DNA from 2 places in the Delftia sp. RIT313 genome. Region 2 is predicted to be linked to the other one. Evidence: riboswitches for the same ligand, from Rfam matches in the RefSeq annotation. Region 2 holds a riboswitch; the other holds the start of a gene.
The links. Region 2 has a riboswitch for glycine ahead of gcvT (glycine cleavage system aminomethyltransferase GcvT). Riboswitches for the same ligand answer to the same signal wherever they lie in the genome.

Region 1: another riboswitch for glycine. It lies ahead of BW39_RS24650 (D-amino acid dehydrogenase); the one in region 2 lies ahead of gcvT (glycine cleavage system aminomethyltransferase GcvT).

What each region holds. Positions count from the first base shown of each region.
Region 1 covers NZ_JFYT01000082.1:4,264-7,668, reverse strand. The annotation lists partial or broken gene BW39_RS24655 (invasin domain 3-containing protein) at 1-935, opposite strand, end outside; glycine riboswitch at 1,589-1,699, shown strand; gene BW39_RS24650 (D-amino acid dehydrogenase) at 1,792-3,123, shown strand; gene BW39_RS24645 (FIST signal transduction protein) at 3,147-3,405, opposite strand, start outside.
Region 2 covers NZ_JFYT01000080.1:20,833-24,237, forward strand. The annotation lists gene gcvP (aminomethyl-transferring glycine dehydrogenase) at 1-197, opposite strand, end outside; gene gcvH (glycine cleavage system protein GcvH) at 269-643, opposite strand; gene gcvT (glycine cleavage system aminomethyltransferase GcvT) at 777-1,910, opposite strand; glycine riboswitch at 1,970-2,088, opposite strand; glycine riboswitch at 2,104-2,215, opposite strand; gene BW39_RS24480 (fatty acid--CoA ligase) at 2,385-3,405, shown strand, end outside.

The sequences.
Region 1 (3,405 bases), on a different contig from region 2:
GCAAAGAATACGTTTTGTGCGCCTTGATGAATCTCCGCGTACAGCTCGCAGTTGAACGGCGTCCCCTCTCCCGCAGGGGTTGGCGCCACATTCACCAGGCCGACGCGATCAATGGTGACATTGTTTGCTGAGGAGCCAACGACGAATACCGCTTCGCCACAGGTCATGTTGGGCGAATTGGTGAGAGTGATATTCTTCCCACCAAGATAAAAGGTTTCCCAGGCGGAGTCCGCCCAGTTCTGGACTTGTATGACTCCCCCGAAATCGATGGTCAATGAGCCCGTGCCGGCTGGCACGGTGCCTTTGAGCCAGTACCAGGCACCACCGGCACCAGTGGTGGTGCCCGTATCGCCGCCGCTGATCATCTGGGTTTGACCACAGGCATTGGTGGCTCCCGTCACGGCGCCGGACTGGGCTCCGCTGACGAATGTATTGGCACAGCGCACGTAAACCGTCTGATTGTCGACATACGGATGGAGGTTTCCGGCCGCATCCTTGGATGTCCCACTCTGTATGGTTCGTACCGACGTAGACAGTGTCGGCGCAAAGACGATGGAAACATCGGCACTCGGATCCAGCGTTTGCAGCGTGTAGTTGGCTGCCTGAATGGCAGCTCGCAGCGTACATGCGCCAGCAAAGGTGCCTCCCAGCGTGCTGACACAGGTGGTTGGTGTCGTTGCATTGGCATTGGGAGCGTCGCTGTTGTCGGTGACCGTGAAAACGATGGTCGCCGCGAGTGCCGTGGATGAAATACCGGCGCACGAAAGCAGCAGCAACGAGAACAAGTACCTCGCTGCACGCCATTTTCGTAAAAACACCGAACCAGGCAGGCGATCAAGAACGCGCATGATATTCCCCATTTTTTCAAGGAAATCAGACAGGAAAATATTTTCCCCAATGGCAATGGCCATCAGTTGTACCCAGCGCATTTGCATCGCCGCACCTCGGATAGTTCTATTTGAGTCAAGAACTCACAACTCACCTTGCAACCGGTGACATTGGAAGTAACAGGGTTTCGCGCAGATCCTGCGCGTCAATCAAAAAAGGTGGATTTCCATCAGCGCTTGCGCACTGCTCCATTGCCCATTGAGCCGGGCACAACTTCAGCCGGGTTTGCGATGCAAATCATTTTTTTCCTCCCTCAACGAACCATATTCACCGTGCTTGTATTTTTTCCAGTGGCGGGCCAGTTTCCATAGACCTTCACCTGTGCAACGGTAAGTCGCCTATCCGACAGATATACAACCCATGGTTACCCCATGGAGGTTCAATCGATCAGAACATGCGCTGTCAAACCACCACACATACCGATAGGCTAAATCATGTTTTTTTCTATTTCAATAGTTTTTTTACATGAAATCGAAGACTCGTGCCAGCGCTACGAGGGAGGCGCTTGAGCGATCTAGGGAATACCCTGAATCGGCCACACCACATACAGGTAGTAACTGGTGGTATCCCCAGTACGACTGGAACCGGCTGCGCAAGCCACATAGAATCGCCCCTGCAGGAGAGCAGGCGGGCACCACGGTGCCGAGCCTCACCGAAGGCGCAAACTCCCATACACGCTCAGGTTCCGTACTGCAAACACAACATGCCGTCTGGAGAGCCGCCGCACGCAATATGCGGCGCACCGAAGGAGCAAGCCCCGTTCCCATGGACGGCGGTGAATCTCTCAGGTACCAAGGACAGGGGGAGCGGCAGCTGCGTCACGACGGACGCCGGCTGCTTGCTATTGAATCCATAGCTACCAGCTTCCGCGTGACCGGCACATGCCTTTGAAAGGGCATTGTCATGCGCGTCATCGTTCTCGGAGCCGGCCTGATCGGCACCGCCTCGGCCTACTATCTGCAATCTCTCGGTCATGAAGTGACCGTCATCGACCGCCAGGCTGCGCCCGGCGCCGAAACCAGCTTTGCCAACGGCGGGCAGATCTCGGTCAGCCATGCCGAGCCCTGGGCCAACCCCGGCGCACCGCTGAAGTTGCTGGGCTGGCTGGGCCGTCAGGATGCCCCCCTGCTGTTCCGCCTGCGCGCCGACATGCGCCAGTGGCTCTGGGGCCTGTCCTTCCTGCGCAACTGCACGCCCGCGCGCACGCGCCACAACATCCAGCAGATCGTTCGCCTGGGCACCTACAGCCGAGAGGCTCTGCAGCAGCTGCGGTCGGACACCGGCATCCAGTACGAGCAGCGCATGCAGGGCATCCTGCACTTCTACACGAACGCCCGCGAGTTCGAGGGCGCGCTCAAGCCCACCGAGCAGATGCAGGCCCTGGGCTGCGACCGCCGCCTGATCGACGCCGACGAAGCCGTGCGCCTGGAGCCGGCCCTGGCCCATGTGCGCGGGCAGATAGCGGGCGCCACCTATACGGCCGAGGATGAATCGGGCGACGCCAACCTCTTCACGCGCGAGCTGGCACGCATTGCCACCACCACGGGCGTGCAGTTCCGCCACGGCCACCACGTCATGGCGCTGCGCACCACGGGTGCGGGCGCCAGCCGCCATATCGACCATGTGGAGGTGACCAATGCCGATGGCCGCTACGAACGCATCCAGGGCGACGCCTATGTGCTGGCCATGGGCTCGTTCAGCCCGCTGCTGGCCCAGCCGCTGGGGCTGCACCTGCCCATCTACCCGGCCAAGGGCTACTCCGTGACCCTGCCGGTGCTGGACCCCGCCAAGGCCTACCAGGTCAGCCTCACGGACGATGAGTTCAAGCTGGTGTTCTCGCGCTACACGGGCGCGCAGGGCGACCGCCTGCGCATTGCCGGCACGGCCGAGTTCAACGGCTACGACCGCAACCTGGACCCCGTGCGCTGCGAGGCCATCGTGCGGCGCGTGCAGCAGCTGTTCCCCGGCGCCGGCGATACCGGGCGCGCCCAGTTCTGGAGCGGCCTGCGCCCCGCCACACCCAGCAATGTGCCGCTGATCGGACGCTCGCCCATCGCCAACCTGTTCCTGAACACCGGCCACGGCACGCTGGGCTGGACCCATGCCTGCGGCTCCGGCATGGCGCTGGCCGACCTGGTCAGCGGCAGGCAGCCGGCCGTGGATTTCGATTTTCTGGGGGCCGCAGCCATGGACCCGGATCGCAGCGCAGGCACGGTGCGCCCGCGCGCGGTCTGAGGTTCAGACGGCGTGTACGGCGCCTAGGCAGTGAACACCGTCAACACCCCGGCGAAGCGGTGCAGGCGGGCGTCCATGATCTCGGCTTCGGCGACGAAGCCGATCAATGGCACATCGCCCAGTGCGTGGCGCAGGGTGCGCAGCTCGGCATCGGGGCCGCCGAACAGGCCGCCGCCGCGGCCCCGGCAACTGATGTAGATGGCGCCACGGATGCGGGGCTGTGCCTCGCCTTCGGGCGCCGCCTCCTCGGGCTCCGCCGCATCGCGCAGCGCAGCGCCCAGT
Region 2 (3,405 bases):
GCCGCTGGCGGCAGCGCCATGGGCTGGTGGCGCCGGATGGAGGGCGGGACGATGGCGTCGATCAGCGCATCGCGCGATGCCGCGCCAATGGCGCTGAGCATGTGGGCCTCGTTTTCGGGCGCAATGCCGATATGGCGGGCCACGAATTCGGTGGCGTTCTCGAGGGCGGCAAGGGGCTGGGTGGAGGACATCAGCATGGAGGGACCTGTCTCAAAAGCTGAAAAGCGCCAGGGCGGGCCCTGGCGCCCGTCCTGGCCGGAAAGTGGCGTCAGTTGCTCTGTGCGAAGGCCGTGTAGGCGGCTTCGTCGAGCAGCGCGGCCAGCTGGCCTGCGTCGCTGAGCTTGACCTTGAAGAACCAGCCTTCGCCCAGCGGGTCGCTGTTGGCCAGGGAGGGGTCGTCGCGCAGGGCTTCGTTGACTTCGACGATCTCGCCGCTGACGGGCATGTAGACATCGGCGGCGGCCTTGACGGACTCGACCACGCCGGCCACATCGCCCTGGTTGAAGCTGGTGCCCACGGCGGGCAGATCGACGAACACCACGTCGCCCAGCGCATCCTGCGCGTGGAGGGTGATGCCGACGATGGCCGCGTCAGGGTTGGCGGCGTTGATCCACTCGTGGTCCTTGGAATACTGGATGCTCATGGCTTGCTCCGATAGAAACTGAAAAAACCTGTGAAAGGCGGTTTGAGAAAGGTCAGTGCGCACTGTAGCGGCATGCGATGGCAGGAAAAACGAATCCGCCGAACTCGATCCACGCCAAGCGCGCAGGCTGTCCTCAACCGCGGTGATAGCGGGGCGCCACGAAGGGCGTGGCCTGCACCTGCATGGGCACGGCCTTGCCGCGCACCATGGCCTGCAGCGTGGTGCCTATGGCGGCGCTGCCCGGCTCCACATAGGCCAGTGCCACGGGCTGGTTCAGCGTGGGCGACAGCAGGCCGCTGGTGACCTGGCCGACCTTGCGGCCGCTGGCATCCAGCAGTTCCGTGCCTTCGCGCACGGGCACGCGCTCCAGGGCCACCAGGCCCACGCGCTTGCGCGTGAGCAGCTCGGGCGCCTGCAGCTGGGCCAGCACGGTGGCCGCGCCGGGAAAGCCGCCTTCGCGCTCGCCACCAATGCGGCGGACCTTCTGCACGGCCCAGTTCAGGGCGGCCTCGGTCGGGGTGGTGGTCGTGTCCAGATCGTTGCCGTACAGGCACAGGCCGGCTTCCAGGCGCAGCGAATTGCGCGCGCCCAGGCCCACGGGCCTGACTTCGGGCTGGGCCAGCAGGGCACGGGCAAAGGCCTCGGCGTGGCTGGCGGGCAAGGAGATCTCGAAGCCGTCCTCGCCGGTATAGCCGCTGCGCGTGATGTACAGCTCGGCGCCTTCCCAGTCGAAGTGGCCGCCCGTCATGAACACCAGCCCGGCCGTGTCGGGCAGCAGGCGCTCCATGGCGGCGGCTGCCTGCGGGCCCTGCAGCGCCAGCAGGCCCCGGTCGAACTGGGGCTCGATTTCGCAGCGCTGGCCGATGCGGGCCTCTATGTGCGCCAGGTCTTCGTGCTTGCAGGCGCCGTTGACGATCAGGAACAGGTCGTCCTCGCGGCGCACGAACATCAGGTCGTCCAGAATGCCGCCCGCCTCATTGAGCAGCAGGCCGTAGCGCTGGCGGTGTTCGCCCAGGCCCAGCACGTCCATGGGCAGCAGCGATTCCAGCGCCGCGCCGGCATCCGGGCCGCGCAGGCTGATCTGGCCCATGTGCGAGACATCGAACAGGCCTGCCGCCTCGCGCGTGTGCAGATGCTCGGCCATCAGCCCCTGCGGGTATTGCACGGGCATGGAGTAGCCGGCAAACGGCACCATGCGCGCGCCCAGTTCCTGGTGCAGGTCGAACAGCGGGGTCTTGAGCAGATCGGTGGTGGAGGCGGCGGTCAAGGAGGGACTCTCTTTTCGGCAAGGGGCAAGGCACAACGCCATCCCGGAATCCCGGGATGTCCTGCCCTGCTGTCCGCTTTACCTGAGAGATTCACCCGCACCTTCCATGCGTGGGGCTTGCTCCTTCGGTGGATGGGGCACACCGCCGTGCCCTGCATCTCTCTCCAGCTAGGAACGCCTGCGGCCGTGGCGGCAGGCGGTGCCAGTCCTTTTGCCTGAGCGTTCGGGACGAACCCTGCGCCTTCGGCGGTGCCGCTGCCTGTGACCATTGCGGCCGGGCGGGCACTCTCTCCTGACCGGCGCATTCTAGCTGCGGCCAGCGCCCGCGCGGCTTCGGGATTTCCGCGGGCCGACTGCAGCTCCATGCGCTTGCCTGCATGGATGCATTTGCAAATTGCATAACTGTCTAAAAAATCTCCTACATTGAGATGCATCGATATATTAAATCTCGTGAGCGAGAAGGAAGAAGCGCACATGCAGCAGACGCTGGGAGACACATTGGCCTGGCCGGCACGTTACCTGCCGAACAAGGAAGCCCTGGTGGCTTGGGAGGGCGGCGAGCGCCGCGCCTGGACCTACGCCCAGCTCGATGCCGAAGTCAACCGCCACGCCCACGGCCTGGCCGAGCTGGGCATAGGCCATGGCGACGTGGTCGCGGCCTTTCTCTACAACACGCCGGCCTTTGTCTTCACCATGCTGGCGGCCGCGCGCCTGGGCGCCATCTTCAACCCCATCAACTACCGGCTGGCGGCGCAGGAGCTGGCCTTCATCCTCAAGGACGGTGCTGCGCGCGCCCTGGTGTTCGAGCACGAGGGCGGCGAGGTGGCCGCACGCGCCCAGGCCCTGCTCAAGGCCGAAGGCGGCGGCACTGGCGCAGGCATCGAGCACTGGATCTTTGCCGACGATGCCCCGGCAGACCCGCTGCCGGTCTGGGCCACGCAGCGCCTGTCCGCCCTGGCCAGGGGCCGCAGCAGCGCGCCGCCCCAGGCCCATGTGCGCGAGAGCGACCCCTGCATCCTCATGTACACCAGCGGCACCACGGGCCGGCCCAAGGGCGTGCTGCATACGCACCGCAGCAAGCTGGCGCACAACGCCCTCATGCACCAGACCATGCAGTTCACGCGCGACGACGTGGGCCTGGCCATGGCGCCGCTCAACCACACGGCCGAGCTGCACACCAGCTTTTTGCCGCGCCTGCAGGCCGGGGCCACCCAGGTGCTGCTGCGCCGCTTTGACGTGACCGAGGCCTGGCGCCTGATCCGCGAAGAGCGCGTGAGCTTCTTCTTCGCGGCGCCCACCATGGTCACCATGCTGCTGGCCGACCCCATTGCCTCGCCCGAACAGGCGCCCGCGCTGCGGCTGGTGGAGTACGGCGGCGCCTCCATGGCGCCGCACCTGATCCGCGAATGGACACGCAAGGTCGGCAGCGACTTGGTCCAGGTCTACGGCACCACCGAGATGGGGCCCTGCATGTCCATCCTCCTGCCGCGCGAGC